DNA from 2 places in the Escherichia sp. B1147 genome. Region 1 is predicted to be linked to the other one. Evidence: predicted binding sites of a transcription regulator. Region 1 holds the regulator's gene; the other holds the start of a gene.
The links. Region 1 encodes LexA, which represses DNA repair genes until DNA is damaged. Its sites were predicted from a motif close to TNCTGTATGTACATACAGNA; they were not measured.

Region 1 (11,089 bases):
GTGTACCGCCAGTCTGACGTAGTGTTGGTAGAAGAAGGTGCCACATTCGCTATCGGCCTGCCGCCAGAGCGTTGCCATCTGTTCCGTGAAGATGGCACTGCGTGTCGTCGACTGCATCAGGAGCCGGGCGTTTAAGCACCCTACAAAAGACACAAAACCTGTGACAGGTGATGTGAAAAAAGAAAAGCAATGACTCAGGAGATAGAATGATGATTACTCTGCGCAAACTTCCTCTGGCGGTTGCCGTCGCAGCGGGCGTAATGTCTGCTCAGGCAATGGCTGTGGATTTCCACGGTTACGCTCGTTCCGGTATCGGCTGGACAGGGAGCGGCGGTGAACAACAGTGTTTCCAGACTACCGGTGCTCAAAGTAAATACCGTCTTGGCAACGAATGTGAAACTTATGCTGAATTAAAATTGGGACAGGAAGTGTGGAAAGAGGGCGATAAGAGCTTCTATTTCGACACTAACGTGGCCTATTCCGTAGCACAACAGAATGACTGGGAAGCCACCGATCCGGCCTTCCGTGAAGCGAACGTGCAGGGTAAAAACCTGATTGAATGGCTGCCTGGTTCCACCATTTGGGCCGGTAAGCGTTTCTATCAGCGTCATGACGTTCATATGATCGACTTCTACTACTGGGATATTTCTGGTCCTGGTGCCGGTCTGGAAAACATTGATGTTGGCTTCGGTAAACTCTCTCTGGCAGCAACCCGCTCTTCTGAAGCAGGTGGTTCCTCCTCTTTCGCCAGCAACAATATTTATGACTATACCAACGAGACAGCGAACGATGTCTTCGACGTGCGTTTAGCGCAGATGGAAATCAACCCGGGCGGAACTTTAGAGCTGGGTGTCGACTATGGTCGCGCTAACCTGCGTGATAACTACCGTCTGGTTGATGGTGCATCGAAAGATGGCTGGATGTTCACTGCCGAGCATACCCAGAGCATCCTGAAAGGCTTTAACAAGTTTGTTGTTCAGTACGCTACTGACTCGATGACCTCGCAGGGTAAAGGTCTGTCGCAGGGTTCTGGCGTTGCGTTTGATAACGAAAAATTTGCCTACAATATCAACAACAACGGTCACCTGCTGCGTATCCTGGATCATGGTGCGATTTCTATGGGTGACAACTGGGACATGATGTACGTGGGTATGTACCAGGACATCAACTGGGATAACGACAACGGCACCAAATGGTGGACCGTCGGTATTCGTCCGATGTACAAGTGGACGCCGATCATGAGTACCTTGCTGGAAGTGGGCTACGACAACGTCGAATCCCAGCGTACTGGCGACAAGAACAATCAGTACAAAATCACCCTTGCACAACAATGGCAGGCTGGCGACAGCATCTGGTCACGCCCGGCAATCCGTGTCTTCGCAACCTACGCTAAGTGGGATGAGAAATGGGGCTATGACTACAACGGTAGTTCCTCTTCCAACCCGAACTACGGTAAAGCCGTTCCGGCGAACTTCGAAGGCGGAAGCTTCGGTCGCGGCGATAGCGACGAGTGGACCTTCGGCGCCCAGATGGAAATCTGGTGGTAATAGCTAATCGTAGGCCGGATAAGGCGTTCACGCCGCATCCGGTAATCAACGCCTGATGCGACGCTGTCGCGTCTTATCAGGCCTACAACTGTTGGTGAATGTAGGCCGGATAAGGCGTTCACGCCGCATCCGGTAATCAATGCCTGATGCGACGCTGTCGCGTCTTATCAGGCCTACAACTGTTGGCGAATGTAGGCCGGATAAGGCGTTCACGCCGCATCCGGCATGAAAACAGGTTGTCATTATCTATAAGGGGCGTAAGCCCTTCTGATTATCGGGTTAAGCGCGCTATTGCCTGGCTACCGCTGAACTCCAGATTTTGAGGTGAAAACAATGAAAATGAATAAAAGTCTCATCGCCCTCTGTTTATCAGCAGGGTTGCTGGCGAGCGCGCCTGGAATTAGCCTTGCCGACGTCAACTACGTACCGCAAAACACCAGTGACGCACCAGCTATTCCATCTGCCGCACTACAACAATTAACCTGGACACCCGTCGATCAATCCAAAACTCAGACTACCCAGTTAGCGACTGGCGGCCAACGTTTGAACGTTCCTGGTATCAGCGGCCCGGTTGCGGCATACAGCGTTCCGGCAAATATTGGCGAACTGACCCTTACGCTGACCAGCGAAGTGAACAAACAAACTAGCGTATTTGTGCCGAACGTGCTGATTCTTGATCAGAACATGACCCCATCAGCCTTCTTCCCCAGCAGTTATTTCACCTACCAGGAACCAGGCGTCATGAGCGCAGATCGTCTGGAAGGGGTTATGCGCCTGACGCCAGCGTTGGGGCAGCAAAAACTGTATGTTCTGGTCTTTACCACTGAAAAAGATCTCCAGCAGACGACACAACTACTCGACCCGGCAAAAGCCTATGCCAAAGGCGTCGGCAACTCGATCCCTGATATTCCAGACCCGGTAGCCCGTCATACCACCGATGGTCTGCTGAAACTGAAAGTGAAAACCAACTCCAGCTCCAGTGTGCTGGTGGGACCGCTATTTGGTTCATCTGGCCCAGGCCCGGTGACCGTGGGCAACACTGCGGCTCCGGCGACCTATACGGCACCAGTCGCAGCAACGCCAGCTCCGGCGCCAGCGAAGAAAAGTGAACCGATGCTCAACGACACGGAAAGTTATTTTAATACCGCGATCAAAAACGCTGTCGCGAAAGGTGATGTTGATAAGGCGTTAAAACTGCTTGATGAAGCTGAACGCCTGGGATCGACATCTGCCCGTTCCACCTTTATCAGCAGTGTAAAAGGCAAGGGGTAATTACGCCCCACAGTGCTGATTTTGCAACAACTGGTGCGTCTCCTGGCGCACCTTTTTTTCTCTTTCCATGTGATTGTTGCGTTTTTGTTGCGCATTAGATCACTTAATATGCTTTACATCTCCCGTTATCGCTTTTCTGCGATACAATGCCTTTACGTTATGTAACGGAGAGTTCGGCATGTCACACCCCGCGTTAACGCAACTGCGTGCGCTGCGCTATTTTGCAGAGATCCCTGCGCTGGAACCGCAACTACTCGACTGGTTGTTGCTCGAAGATTCCATGACTAAACGTTTTGAACAGCAGGGAAAAACGGTGAGCGTGACGATGATCCGCGAAGGATTTGTCGAACAGAATGAAATCCCCGAAGAATTACCGCTGCTACCGAAAGAACCTCGTTACTGGTTACGTGAAATTTTGCTATGTGCCGATGGGGAACCCTGGCTTGCCGGGCGTACCGTCGTCCCTGTGTCAACGTTAAGTGGCCCCGAGCTGGCGTTACAAAAATTGGGTAAAACGCCATTAGGACGTTATCTGTTCACATCATCGACATTAACCCGGGACTTTATTGAGATAGGCCGTGATGCCGGACTTTGGGGGCGCCGTTCCCGCCTGCGATTAAGCGGTAAGCCGCTGTTGCTGACTGAACTGTTTTTACCGGCGTCACCGTTGTACTAAGAGGAAAAAAATATGGAGTGGAGTCTGACGCAGAATAAGCTGCTGGCGTTTCATCGCTTAATGCGTACGGATAAGCCAATAGGCGCGTTACTGCTGCTCTGGCCAACATTGTGGGCGTTGTGGGTGGCAACGCCGGGTGTTCCCCAACTCTGGATTCTGGCGGTGTTCGTCGCTGGCGTCTGGCTGATGCGCGCCGCCGGGTGCGTGGTGAATGACTACGCTGACCGTAAATTTGATGGTCATGTGAAGCGCACAGCAAACCGACCGCTTCCCAGCGGAGCGGTTACGGAGAAAGAGGCGCGAACGCTATTTGTGGTGCTGGTGCTGATTTCGTTCCTACTGGTATTGACGCTGAACACGATGACCATTCTGTTGTCGATTGCCGGACTGGCGTTGGCGTGGGTGTACCCGTTTATGAAGCGGTATACCCATTTACCGCAAGTGGTGCTGGGCGCGGCGTTTGGCTGGTCGATTCCAATGGCTTTTGCCGCGGTGAGTGAATCGGTGCCGTTAAGCTGCTGGCTGATGTTCCTTGCCAATATTCTGTGGGCGGTGGCTTATGACACGCAGTATGCGATGGTCGATCGTGACGATGACGTGAAGATTGGCATTAAGTCCACCGCCATCTTGTTCGGCCAATACGATAAGTTGATTATCGGCATTTTGCAGATTGGCGTACTGGTGCTGATGGCGATTGTCGGCGAGTTAAATGGCTTAGGCTGGGGATATTACTGGTCAATTCTGGTCGCGGGCGCACTGTTTGTTTATCAACAAAAACTGATTGCCAACCGCGAGCGCGAAGCCTGCTTTAAAGCATTTATGAATAATAACTATGTTGGCCTGGTGCTGTTTTTAGGGCTGGCAATGAGTTACTGGCATTTCTGACGATGTAAAAAAGCCGGAGGATCATGGTCATCCGGCTTTTTTTCTGTGAAAAGCTGCCTGATGCGCTGCGCTTATCAGGCCTACATAACACATCGCAATTTATTGATTTTGCAGGTTATTGTAGGCCGGATAAGGCGTTTTCGCCGCATCCGGCAACGCTCACCGATTACCCTTCGCTTTGCGTCGCACTCTCAATCGTCAAACGTACATCGGACGTAATCAACTCCGCCAACAACTGATAGACCTTCATCGTCTCTGCCGGTTCGGCGTCGCCGCTGTCGCTGATATACCCTTCATCACGCAGTGTCAGGACCAGAGAACTGAACACTGCTTTGTCGAAGAACTCCGGTGCGTTGATACCGTGCAGCACGGAGAGACGTTGTGCCACGGTGCGGCTCTCTTTCTCCAGCGTACCGCGGTTGATCGACGGGTTAGCGCTCAATAACCAGAAGGTAATCGCATAACGTTGTAGCGTTTCGCGCGCGCCTGCGGCCAGCAACTGAAGCGTGCGGGAGTGCGCCGGATTGATATGCAGTTCGTCATTTTGCAGGGTAATCAGCCCCTGACGTTGCATTTCATTCGCCAGCGCATCAATCACGCCCGGTAACTCGTCGCGATCCCAGCGCAGGAACAGCTCCGCTTTCAGCATTGGATACAGCACATTGACGTGCTCCATCAATACGCCGCGGGAGATGTGGCGATGCTGCGTCACAATCGCCGCCATCAGCGAAGGCAGGACCAACATATGCGCAATGTTGTTGCGATAGTAGGTCATCAGTACCGCTTGCTCGCGCGGCAGAATGATGATGTCGCCGATAGTATCCTTCTCAACTTCAAACTTGTTCATCTGCAGCGCGTGATCGATAAGCTCGCTGGCACTGGCCGAAGGAACAGTAGAGTCCGTGGAGTAAGGCACGTTGCGCATCAAATCGAGATAACAATTAAGCTGCTCAGTCAATTGTTCGCGAGTGAGTGAGCGCTGACGTGACGCCAGCAGTGCAGTACAACACAGGTTCATGGCGTTAGCCGCGCCCGCGTTGTTAATGCGTACCATCAGATCGGCAGCAATGTTATTCACCGTCGGCGTTAACCAGGCCGGACGCACCGCTTCGATTGGATCAATAGATTCACGCCAGTCTGGCACGTGCTGGTTAAGGTAGGTCATCAACGGCATTGGTTCACCGAAGTTGACGTAGCCCTGACCGAGATTACGCAGTTTGCTTAAGCCGCGCAGCATCTGCAGCAGGCTCTCTTTCTCTTTCGTCGCGCCGCGCAGTTCTTTGGCGTAAGTACCCACTTCCATGACGTGCTCATAACCGATGTAGATCGGAACCAACGTAATCGGACGTGTACCACCACGCAGCATCGCCTGAATAGTCATCGACAGCGTACCGGTTTTCGGATCCAGCAAACGGCCTGTACGGGAACGACCACCTTCCACAAAGTACTCGACGGAATAACCACGGCTGAACAGCTCGCCGAGATACTCACGGAAAACGGTGGAATAAAGTTTATTGCCTTTAAAAGTACGGCGAATAAAGAATGCCCCCAGACGGCGGAAAATCGGCCCGGCAGGCCAGAAGTTCAGGTTGATCCCGGCGGCGATATGCGGCGGCACCAGCCCCTGGTGATACAGCACGTAAGAAAGCAGCAGGTAGTCCATGTGGCTACGGTGGCAAGGCACATACACCAGCTCATGACCGTCGTGGGCCAGCTGGCGAACGCGCTCGGCGTTATGGACGTTGATGCCCTGATAAAGTCGGTTCCAGGTGAAGCCCAGAATACGGTCAGTCAGGCGGATCATCTCGTAAGAGAAGTTCGCCGCAATCTCTTCCATCAGCGCAATAGCGTTCTGCTGCGCTTTTTCATGGGAGATTTTTTTGCTGCGCGCTTCATCTTCTACCGCTTTGGCAATGGCGCGCGAGGCGAGCAGTTTATTGAACAAATCCTGACGAGCGGGTAGACGCGGCCCCACAGCAGCCAGACGCTGGCGGGCAAAGTGCATACGCGCCACGCGCGCCAGTTTTTGGGCGATGGTTTTATCCGTGCCGTGTTCGTCAGCCATGCGGCGCAGCGAAACTGACGGAGAGAAACGCACAAAACTGTCGCGACCGAGCCATAACACGGCGAAAAATTTCTGCACGCCGTTGAGCATGCGCAGAGGTGGATTCACTTCACCTTTTTCACGCCCCGGCGCACGACCAAACATCACCGATACTGGCACCATTTGCACATCCAGATTCGGGTTGCTACGGTGCAGATCGAGATAGTCGTGGAACAGCTTAATGGACTCTTCTTTCGGCGTGTAATAGGTGAAAACACGCGGCCCGCCGTGAATAAACACATAGCGTGGCAGTAACGTGCCGTCTATTTCCAGCGGCTCTAATGGGTCAGGCAGATCGTGCGCCAGGCACTGGGCGCGCAACGTCAGCAAATCCGCTTTTGAGTTGTACGGTAAAACGTACATAATTGGACGAGAGGTATCGAGTCCCAGTTCCGGGGCAGGATCTGCCGGAATAGACTTGCTTTTTACCAGGATGCTTAATGGTAAATTCAGTAATTTGTAGTAAATTCGTGGCCAGCCGGACATAAACGATGTAAAGCCTCTGGTTAATAATGCTAATGCGCGGGAAGGATAGCAGAAAGTCATGGGAAATTCTGTGGTATCCGCTTATGTTTCGCGCGACGTTACGCTAACCGTAATCTTCGGATTCAACGGTACACTGATATTGACGCTCATAATGTAAAAAGGTTCTTTCGATGGCCAATAATACCACTGGATTCACTCGAATTATCAAAGCCGCTGGCTATTCCTGGAAAGGTTTACGTGCCGCATGGATCAACGAAGCGGCATTCCGTCAGGAAGGCGTGGCGGTGTTGTTGGCAGTGGTCATTGCCTGCTGGCTGGATGTGGATGCAATAACCCGCGTACTGCTTATTAGTTCTGTCATGCTGGTGATGATTGTGGAAATTCTCAATAGTGCCATCGAAGCGGTGGTTGACCGTATTGGTTCTGAATACCATGAGCTTTCCGGGCGGGCGAAAGATATGGGCTCCGCCGCGGTGCTGATCGCCATTATCGTCGCCGTGATTACCTGGTGCATTCTGTTATGGTCGCATTTTGGATGACGCTTCCAGAATTCGATAAATCTCTGGTTTATTGTGCAGTTTATGGTTCCAAAATCACCTTTTGCTGTATATACTCACAGCATAACTGTATATACACCCAGGGGGCGGAATGAAAGCGTTAACGGCCAGGCAACAAGAGGTGTTTGATCTCATCCGTGATCACATCAGCCAGACAGGTATGCCGCCGACGCGTGCGGAAATCGCGCAGCGTTTGGGGTTCCGTTCCCCAAATGCGGCAGAAGAACATCTGAAGGCGCTGGCACGCAAAGGCGTGATTGAAATTGTTTCCGGCGCATCGCGCGGGATTCGTCTGTTGCAGGAAGAGGAAGAAGGATTGCCACTGGTAGGTCGTGTGGCTGCCGGTGAACCGCTTCTGGCGCAGCAGCATATTGAAGGTCATTATCAGGTCGATCCTTCCCTGTTCAAACCGAATGCCGATTTCCTGCTGCGCGTCAGTGGGATGTCGATGAAAGATATCGGCATTATGGACGGCGACTTGCTGGCGGTGCATAAAACCCAGGATGTGCGTAATGGTCAGGTTGTTGTCGCGCGTATAGATGACGAAGTTACCGTTAAACGTCTGAAAAAACAGGGCAATAAAGTCGAGCTTCTGCCAGAAAATAGCGAGTTTAAACCAATTGTCGTTGACCTTCGTCAGCAGAGCTTCAGCATTGAAGGGCTGGCGGTTGGGGTTATTCGCAACGGCGACTGGCTGTAATTTATCTCTGATACCGCGATGCCGCCTGGCATCGCGGTTTGTTTTTAATCTCTCTTCATCAGGCTTGTCTGCATGGCATTCCTCACTTCATCTGATAAAGCACTCTGGCATCTCGCCTTACCCATGATTTTCTCCAATATCACCGTTCCCTTGCTGGGGCTGGTTGATACGGCGGTCATTGGTCATCTTGATAGCCCGGTTTATCTGGGCGGCGTGGCGGTTGGCGCAACGGCGACCAGTTTTCTCTTTATGCTGTTGCTGTTTTTGCGTATGAGCACTACCGGGCTTACTGCACAGGCTTATGGTGCCAAAAATCCTCAGGCATTAGCGCGTGCGCTGGTGCAGCCGTTGCTGCTGGCACTGGGGGCCGGAGTGTTGATTGCGTTACTGCGTACGCCGATTATCGAGCTGGCGCTGGATATTGTTGGCGGTAGCGAAGCGGTTCTGGAACAGGCGCGGCGCTTTCTTGAAATCCGCTGGTTAAGCGCGCCTGCGTCGCTGGCGAATCTGGTGCTGCTCGGCTGGTTGCTCGGCGTGCAATATGCCCGCGCGCCAGTGATTTTGTTAGTGGTTGGCAATATCCTCAACATTGTGTTGGATGTCTGGCTGGTGATGGGGCTGCATATGAACGTGCAAGGCGCGGCGCTGGCAACAGTGCTTGCCGAATATGCGACGTTGCTTATTGGCCTGCTCATGGTGCGTAAAATCATCAAACTACGCGGTATCTCCGGCGAAATGCTGAAAACAGCCTGGCGAGGAAACTTCCGACGTTTGCTGGCGCTTAACCGCGACATTATGCTGAGATCACTGCTGCTGCAACTCTGTTTTGGCGCAATAACAGTTCTTGGCGCGCGACTGGGGAGCGATATTATCGCCGTCAACGCGGTTCTGATGACGCTACTCACCTTTACCGCCTATGCGCTGGATGGTTTTGCCTATGCCGTTGAAGCCCACTCCGGTCAGGCGTATGGCGCGCGCGACGGTAGCCAGTTACTGGATGTCTGGCGCGCTGCATGCCGCCAGTCGGGGATCGTGGCACTGTTGTTTTCGGTGGTTTATTTGCTGGCGGGTGAATATATCATCGCGTTGCTAACGTCGTTAACGCAGATCCAGAATCTGGCCGATCGCTACCTAATCTGGCAGGTTATTTTACCGCTGGTGGGAGTCTGGTGTTATCTGCTGGACGGTATGTTTATTGGCGCAACACGCGCTGCCGAAATGCGCAATAGTATGGCAGTCGCTGCAGCAGGGTTTGCTTTAACTCTACTGACGTTGCCGTGGTTGGGTAACCATGGTTTATGGCTGGCGTTAACCGTCTTTCTGGCGCTGCGCGGGCTTTCTCTGGCTGCTATCTGGCGTCGTCACTGGCGTAACGGAACCTGGTTTGCCGGAGCGTGACGGTTAAAAATTCTGAATAAATAATCCTAAGCCAGATTCCTGACTACACTTAATCCCACGTTCAGAAGAAAAGTGAGCGTACTCTCATTCACCACCTAACGATGAGGATTTGAATATGAATAAAGACGAAGTCGGCGGTAACTGGAAACAGTTCAAAGGTAAAGTGAAAGAGCAATGGGGCAAACTGACCGATGATGACATGACGGTCATTGAAGGCAAACGTGACCAGTTAGTGGGTAAAATCCAGGAACGTTACGGTTACCAGAAAGATCAGGCAGAAAAAGAGGTTGATAGCTGGGAAAAACGCCATGATTACCGTTGGTAATTAATCCCTCCTGCCCGACGTGTACAAGGATGTACGCCCTCTTAGCGGGGTTTCTTTTTCACTTGAAGAGAGTGGTCATGATGGCACTGTTCAGGATGACGACACGCTTCAACTTCCACACATGCCGCACAGAGTCCATGTGCTTCAATCACATTATGCCGCAGGGCAAACCCCATTTTTGCCGCCAGCGTATGCATGATGTCTTCCACACCTTCCGCACACTCTTCTTTAACCGCGCCGCAGCGATCGCAAATAAACATGGCTGAAGTATGCGTAGGCTGATCGAACAGATGGCAGAGCACATAGCTGTTGGTGGACTCCACCTTATGCACAAAACCTTGTTCAAGCAGAAAATCGAGCGCGCGATAAACTGTCGGCGGCTTGGCCTGCGGCTCGGCTTCGCGCAGCAAATCAAGTAGATCGTAGGCGCTGATAGCCCCTTCTTGCAGGCTCATCAGGCGCAGCACTTCGAGACGTTGTGGAGTCAGGCGCACATTACGCTGCGCGCAGAGTTTTTCAGCCTGCGCCAATAACTCCTGCGTTGTGGTCTTTTCCATTGTGCACCTCGAAAGTGGGGTTAAGAATGTCCTTACTTTACCATAATTCTCACTTAAACGCCGACAACCGGGCGTCGAAGCTGTCACATTGCCTGATCGCATATTCGTTATGCTATAGTAGCGCCCCCAATTCACCAGATGCTTAAAAAATCGCCATGTCAGAAGAATCACAAACCGCTTATCCCGCATACCGTTTCTCTATTGCTCCTATGCTCGACTGGACGGACAGACACTGCCGTTATTTCCTGCGTCTGCTTTCCCGCAATACGTTGCTCTATACCGAAATGGTAACCACGGGGGCGATTATTCACGGTAAAGGTGATTACCTGGCATACAGTGAGGAGGAGCATCCGGTGGCGTTGCAGTTGGGCGGTAGCGATCCGGCGGCGCTGGCACAGTGCGCAAAACTGGCAGAAGCGCGCGGATACGATGAAATCAATCTGAACGTCGGTTGTCCATCTGACCGGGTACAGAACGGCATGTTTGGCGCATGCCTGATGGGCAATGCGCAACTGGTAGCCGACTGCGTAAAAGCGATGCGCGACGTAGTATCGATTCCAGTGACGGTGAAAACGCGTATTG
Region 2 (11,089 bases), on a different contig from region 1:
GGCGCAAGCGCGTGGCAGCGGCGGTAAAACACAACAACGGTACGGTAGTGACAATACCGGCGGCGATCAGCAGCAAATTCAGTGATATTGGATTTTGCCCCATATGGCTGGTTGGGCTGTCGGCAATAGCAAACAGGTAGATCGCTGCCACGGGCAATAGCCACATGGTTTCAATTAACATGCCAGTTTGTGCTTCTACCGCAATCTTCTTGCGCACCAGACCGTAGAAGGCAAAACTAAATGCCAGCCCCAGCGCGATAATAGGTAGCGAACCAAAAGTCCAGAGCTGGACCAGTACGCCACAAATTGCCAGAATCACAGCCAGCCATTGCATCCGGCGGAATCGCTCGCCGAGGAAAATCATCCCCAGCACTATATTCACCAGTGGATTAATAAAGTATCCAAGACTGGCTTCCAGCATATGGTGATTGTTCACTGCCCAGATAAATAGTAGCCAGTTACCGCCAATCAGCACGGCTGAGACTGCCAGCATAAAGATTTTCTGCGGCGTCTGAATCAGCGTTTTTAAATAGGACCACTGGCGGCAGATGCTCATCAGCACCACCATAAAGAAAAACGACCAGATCACGCGATGCGTCAGGATCTCATCAGCAGGTACGTAATAAATCAGCTTGAAGTACGCAGGCGCAATACCCCAAATAAAATAAGCGGCAAGGGCGAGTAATACGCCCTGCCGCGTTTGTTTTGCATCCATTGGAAAACTCATTTTTTGTTGTTAATAGCAGTTTACCTGCTCAGTTTGCTGACAAAGTGCGCTTTGTTCATGTCGGATGCGTCGTTAACGCCTTATCCAGCCTACAAAAGCATGCAAATTCAATATATTGCATTTTTCTGGCAGGCCTGATAAGCGTAGCGCATCAGGCAATTTGCGTTTGTTATCAGTTTCAGCAGTTTACCTGTTTTTATATTTTCAACCTACCATATAGGTGGCGGTAGCACTGGCAATATAAAGCTGTTCTTCATTGTGCAGTTCGACACGGGCGACGGCGACTTTATTACCCGCACGTAACAGGCTACTGGTGGCTGTAAAACGCTCACCCCTGCCTGGACGCAGATAATCGACGCGAAGATCAATGGTCCCCATCCTTGATAGCCGCTGGCGCAGTTCATCTTCATTAATGGTTTCGTGACGCGTTAAAGTGCTGCCTACACATACCAGACCCGCGGCGACATCCAGCGCCGACGCAATGACCCCTCCGTGTAAAATGCTTTGCGCCCAGTTACCGACCATCATCGGCTGATTTTTAAAGGCCAGCTGCGCAAATTCTTTTTCGTAACGCTCCAGTTCCATCCCCAATGCCCGGTTAAACGGCATGTGATAAACAAACATTTCACCCACTAATTTCAGGGCTTGTTCAGCGGTCAGTACGGCAGACATATCATCCTTACACTTCAATGGTTAATGAAATGTTGATTTTATGCTTCTTTGTTGTTGGTTTCTACTTTAGGAAGGGATAACTAACGGCAATTGAGTTAAGTATGTAAAATAGCCCGCAGAAAAAATATTCATCTAATCAATAATTCGTTACGGAGAACACGATCGATGCGGACTCTACTGGGCTGCTTGTTGCCGGTGTGTATGCTGCCGATAGTGGCAAATGCGCAAGAAGCAACGGTGAAAGATGTGCATGATGCGCCTGCAGTACGTGGCAGCATCATCGCCAATATGTTGCAGGAGCATGACAATCCTTTCACCCTTTATCCTTATGACACCAACTACATCATCTATACCCAAACCAGCGATCTGAATAAAGAAGCGATTGCCAGTTACGACTGGGCAGAAAACGCGCGTAAGGATGAAGTAAAGTTCCAGTTGAGCCTGGCGTTTCCGCTGTGGCGGGGGATTTTGGGACCAAACTCTGTACTGGGCGCTTCCTACACCCAGAAATCCTGGTGGCAGCTTTCTAATAGTGATGAGTCATCACCGTTTCGTGAAACCAACTACGAACCGCAATTGTTCCTCGGTTTTGCCACAGATTACAGCTTTGCTGGCTGGACGCTGCGCGATGTGGAAATGGGCTACAACCACGACTCAAACGGGCGTTCTGACCCGACCTCCCGTAGCTGGAACCGTATCTACACCCGCCTGATGGCAGAAAACGGCAATTGGCTGGTGGAAGTGAAACCGTGGTATGTGGTGGGTAATACGGACGATAACCCGGACATCACCAAATATATGGGGTACTACCAGCTTAAAATCGGCTATCACCTTGGCGATGCGGTACTGAGCGCGAAAGGGCAGTACAACTGGAACACGGGCTACGGCGGCGCGGAGTTAGGCTTAAGTTACCCGATCACCAAACATGTACGTCTTTATACTCAGGTCTACAGCGGTTACGGCGAATCGCTCATCGATTATAACTTTAACCAGACCCGCGTCGGCGTGGGGGTGATGCTAAACGACCTGTTCTAATGCGAGTTGATTGAAAGGTAAAACTGGAATCCAGCATCCAGGATTTCCCTGTCAGAGACTAAAAGCATTGCAGTTTATCGCGCAGGCGCTGAAAATAGCGCCTGTTTTTATTTCAGGCAATCGGGGTGAATGTGGCGCAGGCGGAAGTGTTGAATCTGGAGTTCGGAGCTAAACAGGTTTTACAAGAAACCTTTGGCTACCAACAGTTTCGCCCAGGCCAGGAAGAAATTATCGATACCGTACTTTCTGGTCGCGATTGCCTGGTCGTCATGCCCACTGGCGGCGGAAAATCCCTTTGCTATCAAATCCCTGCCTTATTGCTAAACGGCCTTACCGTGGTTGTTTCACCGCTGATTTCATTGATGAAAGACCAGGTGGATCAACTACAGGCTAACGGCGTGGCGGCGGCGTGTCTGAACTCGACGCAAAACCGCGAGCAACAGCTTGAAGTGATGACAGGCTGCCGTACAGGGCAAATTCGGCTGCTGTATATCGCGCCGGAACGCCTGATGTTAGATAACTTCCTTGAGCATCTGGCGCACTGGAACCCTGTCTTATTAGCCGTTGATGAAGCGCATTGTATTTCCCAATGGGGCCACGATTTCCGCCCGGAATATGCTGCACTCGGTCAGTTGCGCCAGCGTTTCCCGATGCTGCCATTTATGGCGCTAACCGCTACCGCCGACGACACCACGCGCCAGGATATTGTGCGCCTGCTGGGGCTGAACGATCCGCTAATTCAAATCAGCAGTTTTGACCGTCCGAATATTCGTTACATGCTGATGGAGAAGTTCAAACCGCTCGATCAGTTGATGCGTTACGTACAGGAACAGCGGGGAAAGTCCGGCATTATCTACTGCAACAGTCGGGCGAAAGTAGAAGACACCGCCGCGCGTCTGCAAAGTAAGGGGATTAGCGCAGCGGCGTATCATGCCGGCCTGGAAAACGATGTTCGCGCCGATGTGCAGGAAAAATTTCAGCGCGATGACCTGCAAATCGTGGTGGCGACGGTGGCGTTCGGCATGGGTATCAACAAACCGAACGTCCGCTTCGTGGTGCACTTTGATATCCCGCGCAATATCGAATCCTATTATCAGGAAACCGGTCGCGCCGGGCGTGATGGCCTGCCTGCGGAAGCGATGCTGTTTTACGATCCGGCTGATATGGCGTGGCTGCGTCGCTGTCTGGAAGAGAAACCGCAAGGGCAGTTGCAGGATATCGAGCGCCATAAACTTAACGCGATGGGGGCGTTTGCCGAAGCGCAAACTTGCCGCCGTCTGGTGTTGCTGAACTATTTTGGCGAAGGTCGTCAGGAACCATGTGGTAACTGCGATATCTGCCTTGATCCACCAAAACAGTACGATGGTTCAACCGATGCGCAGATTGCGCTTTCCACCATTGGGCGCGTAAACCAGCGGTTTGGTATGGGCTATGTGGTGGAAGTGATTCGCGGCGCCAATAACCAGCGTATCCGCGAATATGGCCATGACAAACTGAAAGTCTACGGCATGGGCCGTGATAAAAGTCATGAGCACTGGGTGAGCGTGATCCGCCAGCTGATCCACCTTGGCCTGGTGACGCAAAACATCGCCCAGCATTCGGCATTACAACTGACAGAAGCCGCGCGCCCGGTGTTGCGTGGCGAATCCTCTTTGCAACTTGCCGTGCCGCGTATCGTGGCGCTCAAACCGAAAGCGATGCAGAAATCCTTCGGCGGCAACTATGATCGCAAACTGTTCGCCAAATTACGCAAACTGCGTAAATCTATTGCTGATGAAAGCAATGTGCCGCCGTACGTGGTGTTTAACGACGCAACTTTGATTGAGATGGCTGAACAAATGCCAATCACCGCCAGCGAAATGTTGAGTGTCAACGGCGTTGGGATGCGCAAGCTGGAACGCTTTGGTAAACCGTTTATGACGCTTATCCGCGCGCATGTTGACGGCGACGACGAAGAGTAGTCAGCGGCATAAAAAAGTGCCAGGATGAAGATTCCGTAAACGTTTTCCCCGCGAGTCAATTGTATGTTGATGTTATTCCTCACCGTTGCCATGGTGCACATCGTGGCGCTTATGAGCCCCGGTCCCGATTTCTTTTTTGTCTCTCAAACTGCCGTTAGCCGTTCGCGTAAAGAAGCGATGATGGGCGTGCTGGGCATTACCTGTGGCGTAATGGTCTGGGCAGGGATCGCGCTGCTTGGCCTGCATTTGATTATCGAAAAAATGGCCTGGTTGCATACGCTCATTATGGTTGGTGGTGGCCTGTATCTCTGCTGGATGGGCTACCAGATGCTGCGTGGCGCACTGAAAAAAGAAGTCGTTTCTGCACCTGCGCCACAGGTTGAGCTGGCGAAAAGCGGGCGCAGTTTCCTGAAAGGCTTACTGACCAATCTCGCGAATCCGAAAGCGATTATCTACTTTGGTTCGGTGTTCTCACTGTTTGTCGGCGATAATGTTGGCGCCACCGCGCGCTGGGGTATTTTCGCTCTAATTATTGTCGAAACGCTGGCGTGGTTTACCGTTGTTGCTAGCCTGTTTGCCCTGCCGAAAATGCGCCAGGGTTATCAGCGTCTGGCGAAGTGGATTGATGGTTTTGCCGGAGCGTTATTTGCCGGATTTGGCATTCATTTGATTATTTCGCGTTGATGCCAGACGCATCATCAGAGTAGGTCGGATAAGGCGTTTACGCCGCATCCGACATTATTTTTCAGGCATGTCTCGCCGATGCCAACAGCGCCCCTACCAGCATAAACAGCGAGCCGAAAATCTTATTCAATGCCTTCATTTGTTTCGGCCCTTTAATCCAGAGTGCGATCCGTTGGGCGAGCGTGGCGTAACCGATCATCACAATAATATCGACTACAATGGTGGTGACGCCGAGCACGATATACTGCATAACTTGCGGCTGCTGTGGCATGATGAATTGCGGAAATAGCGCTGCCAGAAAAACAATACTTTTGGGATTGGTGAGATTCACAAATACGGCTCGTTGGTACAGATGACGCCGTGATTGGGTCGGAGTCAGCGATTTGAGGTCAATTGCACCAGCGGCGCGCCACTGCTGGACTCCCAGCCAAATCAGGTAAGCTGCTCCCGCCCACTTCAACACTTCAAAAGCAATAACCGAGCGGGAAAATAGCGTCCCCAATCCCACGCCAACCAGCACAATATGAATCGCCAGCCCAGTTTGTAAACCAGCAATAGACGCCACTGCACCACGATAGCCGTGGTTGAGGGAAGTGGTCATGGTGTTGATTGCGCCAGAGCCTGGCGACAGGCTTAAAATGATCGATGTCAGCAAGTAAGCAAACCACCATTCTAAAGTCATGATGAACTCCCGGTGTGTCTATTTTTGTGCCACAATACGCTACTGTCGCAGCGTTGTGGCAGGCACGCTTAAAAAAACGATTTTACGTGGTTTAAGAGGCAGATTACCCGATGTTTCAGCAGCAAAAAGACTGGGAAACAAGAGAAAAAGCGTTTGCTGCTTTTACCATGGGACCGCTGACTGACTTCTGGCGTCAGCGTGATGAAGCAGAGTTTACTGGTGTGGATGACATTCCGGTGCGCTTTGTCCGTTTTCGCGCGCAGCACCATGACCGGGTGGTTGTCATCTGCCCGGGGCGTATTGAGAGCTACGTAAAATATGCGGAGCTGGCCTACGACCTGTTTCACCTGGGATTTGACGTATTAATCATCGACCATCGCGGGCAAGGGCGTTCTGGTCGTCTGTTAGCCGATCCGCATCTCGGGCATGTTAATCGCTTTGATGATTATGTTGATGATCTGGCGGCATTCTGGCAACAAGAGGTCCAGCCAGGTCCGTGGCGTAAACGCTATATACTGGCCCACTCGATGGGCGGCGCAATCTCCACACTGTTTCTGCAACGCCACCCTGGCGTGTGCGATGCCATTGCACTGACCGCGCCAATGTTCGGCATTGTGATTCGCATGCCGTCATTTATGGCGCGGCAGATCCTAAACTGGGCCGAAGCGCACCCACGTTTTCGCGATGGCTATGCAATAGGCACCGGGCGCTGGCGCGCCTTGCCGTTTGCCATCAACGTGCTTACTCACAGCAGACAGCGATATCAGCGCAATCTACGCTTCTATGCTGATGACCCAACGATTCGCGTCGGTGGGCCGACCTACCATTGGGTACGCGAAAGTATTCTGGCCGGAGAACAGGTGTTAGCCGGAGTAGGTGATGACGCCACGCCAACGCTGCTTTTGCAGGCTGAAGAAGAGCGCGTGGTGGATAACCGCATGCATGACCGTTTTTGTGAACTTCGCGCCACCGCGGGCCATCCTGTAGAAGGAGGCCGACCGTTGGTAATTAAAGGTGCGTACCACGAGATCCTTTTTGAAAAGGACGCAATGCGCTCAGTCGCGCTCCACGCCATCGTTGAATTTTTCAACAGGCATAACTCACCCAGCGGAAACCGCTCTACAGAGGTTTAAATTTCTTATGTACCAGGTTGTTGCGTCTGATTTAGATGGCACGTTACTTTCTCCCGACCATACGTTATCCCCTTACGCCAAAGAAACGCTGAAGCTACTTACCGCGCGCGGCATCAACTTTGTGTTTGCGACCGGTCGCCACCACGTCGATGTGGGGCAAATTCGCGATAATCTGGAGATTAAGTCTTACATGATCACCTCCAACGGCGCGCGCGTTCACGATCTGGATGGCAATCTGATTTTTGCTCATAACCTGGATCGCGACATTGCCAGCGACCTGTTTGGTGTGGTCAACGACAACCCGGAGATCATTACTAACGTTTATCGCGACGACGAATGGTTTATGAATCGCCACCGCCCGGAGGAGATGCGCTTTTTCAAAGAAGCGGTGTTCAATTACGCGCTGTATGAGCCGGGATTGCTGGAACCAGAAGGCGTCAGCAAAGTGTTCTTCACCAGTGATTCCCATGAAAAACTGCTGCCGCTGGAGCAGGCGATTAACGCTCGCTGGGGCGATCGCGTCAACGTCAGTTTCTCAACCTTAACCTGCCTGGAAGTGATGGCTGGCGGCGTTTCAAAAGGCCATGCCCTGGAAGCGGTAGCGAAGAAACTGGGCTACAGCCTGCAAGATTGCATTGCCTTTGGTGATGGAATGAACGACGCCGAAATGCTGTCGATGGCGGGTAAAGGCTGCATCATGGGCAGTGCGCATCAACGACTGAAAGATCTGCATCCGGAACTGGAAGTGATTGGTACCAACGCCGAAGACGCGGTGCCGCATTATCTGCGTAAGCTCTATTTATCGTAACAGTTCTTTATTTGGTCAGTTGTCAACCTGATACTTCGCTACAATGGATACTCGTTAATCAAAGAGTTTTCCATTGTGGCGCTACTTATCATCACCACTATCCTGTGGGCCTTCTCCTTTAGTTTTTATGGCGAGTACCTTGCGGGCCACGTCGACAGCTATTTTGCGGTGCTGGTGCGCGTTGGGCTGGCGGCGCTCGTTTTCCTGCCGTTTCTGCGCACCCGTGGTAATAGCCTGAAAACGGTCGGCCTGTATATGCTGGTGGGCGCGATGCAGCTTGGCGTGATGTATATGCTGAGTTTCCGTGCTTATCTCTACCTGACGGTTTCCGAGCTGCTATTGTTTACCGTGCTGACACCGCTCTACATCACGCTGATTTATGACATTATGAGCAAGCGCCGTCTGCGCTGGGGCTATGCCTTTAGCGCCTTGCTGGCGGTGATTGGCGCCGGAATTATTCGTTACGATCAAGTCACCAACCATTTCTGGACTGGCCTGCTGCTGGTGCAACTCTCCAATATCACTTTTGCCATCGGCATGGTGGGTTACAAACGCCTGATGGAAACTCGCCTGATGCCGCAGCACAACGCCTTTGCGTGGTTCTATCTCGGCGCGTTCCTGGTGGCGGTGATTGCATGGTCATTGCTGGGTAATGCGCAGAAAATGCCGCAAACCACGCTGCAATGGGGCATTCTGGTGTTTCTTGGCGTGGTGGCTTCCGGTATTGGCTACTTTATGTGGAACTACGGCGCGACTCAGGTTGACGCCGGAACGCTGGGCATTATGAATAATATGCATGTTCCGGCAGGGCTGCTGGTTAACCTGGCTATCTGGCACCAACAGCCGCACTGGCCAACGTTTATTACAGGCGCGCTGGTGATCCTGGCCTCACTGTGGGTGCATCGTAAGTGGGTCGCTCCGCGCTCTTCACAAACGGCAGATGATCGCAGGCGTGATTGCGTGCCGAGCGAATAAACGCTTCCGTAATCGGCTGACGCTGCTCGCCATCGCGCACTGCGGCATACAGTCGGCTCCACAAGCCTTCACCCAGGGTTTTGGTTACTACCAGACCCTGGCGCTCAAAACTCTCCACCACCCAATGCGGCAGGGCGGCAATGCCCATCCGCGCGGCAACCATCTGAATCAACAATAAGGTGTTATCGACGCTTTTCAGCGACGGGCTAACGCCTGCGGGCTGCAGAAAATGGCGCCAGACGTCGAGTCGGCTGCGCTGCACCGGATAAATCAGCAGCGTCTCGCTGGCGAGATCTTCCGGTGTAATACGCGTTTTTGCCGCCAGTGGATGGTCAGGAGCTAATACCAGACGCACTTCATAATCGAACATCGGCGAATAATGCAGGCCACTGCGCGGCAGAATATCGGAGGTCATCACCAGATCCAGTTCGCCCTGTTGCAATGCGGGCTGCGGGTCAAACGTTACGCCCGATTTAAAATCCATCTCAACCTGCGGCCAGTTCTTATGGAAATTTTCTAACGCAGGCGTCAGCCACTGAATACAGCTATGACACTCGATGGCAATGCGCAGGCGCGTCTGCTGCGGTTCATTGCAGGCTTGCAGTGCCTGACTGATTTGCGGCAGTACCTGGTTTGCCAGTTGCAACAGGATTTCCCCCTGCGGTGTAAAGCGTAGCGGCTGGCTTTTACGCACAAATAGCCGGAAACCAAGGCGTTGTTCCAGATCGCTAAACTGGTGAGACAGGGCGGATTGCGTCTGATGCAACGTCGCCGCAGCGGCTGCGAGCGAGCCGCAGTTCCGCAACGCTTGTAGCGTTTTCAGGTGTTTTACTTCGATCATGAAAGTCCTTCACTTCGGCATGAATAATTTGCGCTTGAGGAATATACAGTAACTGGCAAATATGGATGTGTAAACATCTGGACGTCTAAATACTAAAAATTCCACAAGGGGCATATAATGACAACTCTTAATCACACCCTCGGTTTCCCTCGCGTTGGCCTGCGTCGCGAGCTGAAAAAAGCGCAAGAGAGTTATTGGGCGGGGAACTCCACGCGTGAAGAACTGCTGGCAGTAGGGCGTGAATTACGTGCTCGTCACTGGGATCAACAAAAGCAAGCGGGTATCGACCTGCTGCCAGTGGGCGATTTTGCCTGGTACGATCATGTTCTGACCACCAGCCTGCTGCTGGGTAACGTTCCTCCGCGTCATCAGAACAAAGATGGTTCGGTGGATATCGACACCTTGTTCCGTATTGGTCGTGGGCGTGCGCCGACTGGCGAACCTGCTGCGGCGGCGGAAATGACCAAATGGTTTAACACCAACTATCACTACATGGTGCCGGAGTTCGTTAAAGGGCAGCAGTTCAAACTGACCTGGACTCAGTTGCTGGAGGAAGTGGATGAGGCGCTGGCGCTGGGCCACAAGGTCAAGCCTGTGCTGCTGGGGCCGATTACCTACCTGTGGCTGGGTAAAGTGAAAGGTGAGCAGTTTGATCGCCTGAGCCTGCTGAACGACATCCTGCCGGTTTATCAGCAGGTTCTGGCAGAACTGGCAAAACGCGGTATTGAGTGGGTACAGATCGACGAACCTGCGCTGGTACTGGAACTGCCACAAGCGTGGCTGGACGCATACAAACCCGCTTACGATGCACTGCAGGGGCAGGCGAAACTGCTGCTGACCACCTATTTTGAAGGTGTAACGCCAAACCTCGACACGATTACGGCGCTGCCTGTTCAGGGGCTGCATGTCGACCTCGTTCATGGAAAAGATGATGTAGCAGAACTGCACAAGCGCCTGCCTTCTGACTGGCTGCTGTCTGCTGGCCTTATCAATGGTCGTAACGTCTGGCGTGCCGATCTCACCGAGAAATATGCGCAAATTAAGGACATTGTCGGCAAACGTGATTTGTGGGTCGCTTCTTCCTGCTCGTTGCTGCACAGCCCCATCGACCTGAGCGTGGAAACGCGTCTTGATGCAGAAGTAAAAAGCTGGTTTGCCTTCGCCCTGCAAAAATGTCACGAACTGGCGCTGCTGCGCGATGCGTTGAACAGTGGTAACACGGCAGCTCTGGCAGAGTGGAGCGCTCCGATTCAGGCGCGTCGTCACTCTACTCGTGTACATAATCCGGCAGTAGAAAAGCGTCTGGCGGCGATCACCGCCCAGGACAGTCAGCGTGCGAATGTTTATGAAGTGCGTGCTGAAGCCCAGCGTGCGCGTTTTAAACTGCCCGCATGGCCGACCACGACTATTGGCTCCTTCCCGCAAACCACAGAAATTCGTACCCTGCGTCTGGATTTCAAAAAGGGTAATCTCGACGCCAATAACTACCGCACGGGCATTGCGGAACATATCAAGCAGGCCATTGTTGAGCAGGAACGTTTAGGTCTGGATGTGCTGGTGCATGGCGAAGC

Region 2: a site for LexA is predicted at 9,550-9,569, ahead of metR (HTH-type transcriptional regulator MetR). Genes of this name have one in related genera too.

Annotation. Positions count from the first base shown of each region.
Region 1 covers NZ_LFHY01000003.1:49,645-60,733, forward strand. The annotation lists gene malK (maltose/maltodextrin ABC transporter ATP-binding protein MalK) at 1-135, shown strand, start outside; gene lamB (maltoporin LamB) at 207-1,547, shown strand; gene malM (maltose operon protein MalM) at 1,881-2,819, shown strand; gene ubiC (chorismate lyase) at 2,998-3,495, shown strand; gene ubiA (4-hydroxybenzoate octaprenyltransferase) at 3,508-4,380, shown strand; gene plsB (glycerol-3-phosphate 1-O-acyltransferase PlsB) at 4,547-6,970, opposite strand; gene dgkA (diacylglycerol kinase) at 7,141-7,509, shown strand; gene lexA (transcriptional repressor LexA) at 7,619-8,227, shown strand; gene dinF (MATE family efflux transporter DinF) at 8,300-9,625, shown strand; gene A9180_RS01545 (CsbD family protein) at 9,741-9,950, shown strand; gene zur (zinc uptake transcriptional repressor Zur) at 9,992-10,507, opposite strand; gene dusA (tRNA dihydrouridine(20/20a) synthase DusA) at 10,663-11,089, shown strand, end outside.
Region 2 covers NZ_LFHY01000026.1:56,444-67,532, forward strand. The annotation lists gene rarD (EamA family transporter RarD) at 1-715, opposite strand, end outside; gene yigI (acyl-CoA thioesterase YigI) at 932-1,399, opposite strand; gene pldA (phospholipase A) at 1,565-2,434, shown strand; gene recQ (ATP-dependent DNA helicase RecQ) at 2,566-4,395, shown strand; gene rhtC (threonine export protein RhtC) at 4,459-5,079, shown strand; gene rhtB (homoserine/homoserine lactone efflux protein) at 5,141-5,761, opposite strand; gene pldB (lysophospholipase L2) at 5,872-6,894, shown strand; gene yigL (sugar/pyridoxal phosphate phosphatase YigL) at 6,902-7,702, shown strand; gene bioP (biotin transporter) at 7,778-8,677, shown strand; gene metR (HTH-type transcriptional regulator MetR) at 8,565-9,518, opposite strand; gene metE (5-methyltetrahydropteroyltriglutamate--homocysteine S-methyltransferase) at 9,636-11,089, shown strand, end outside.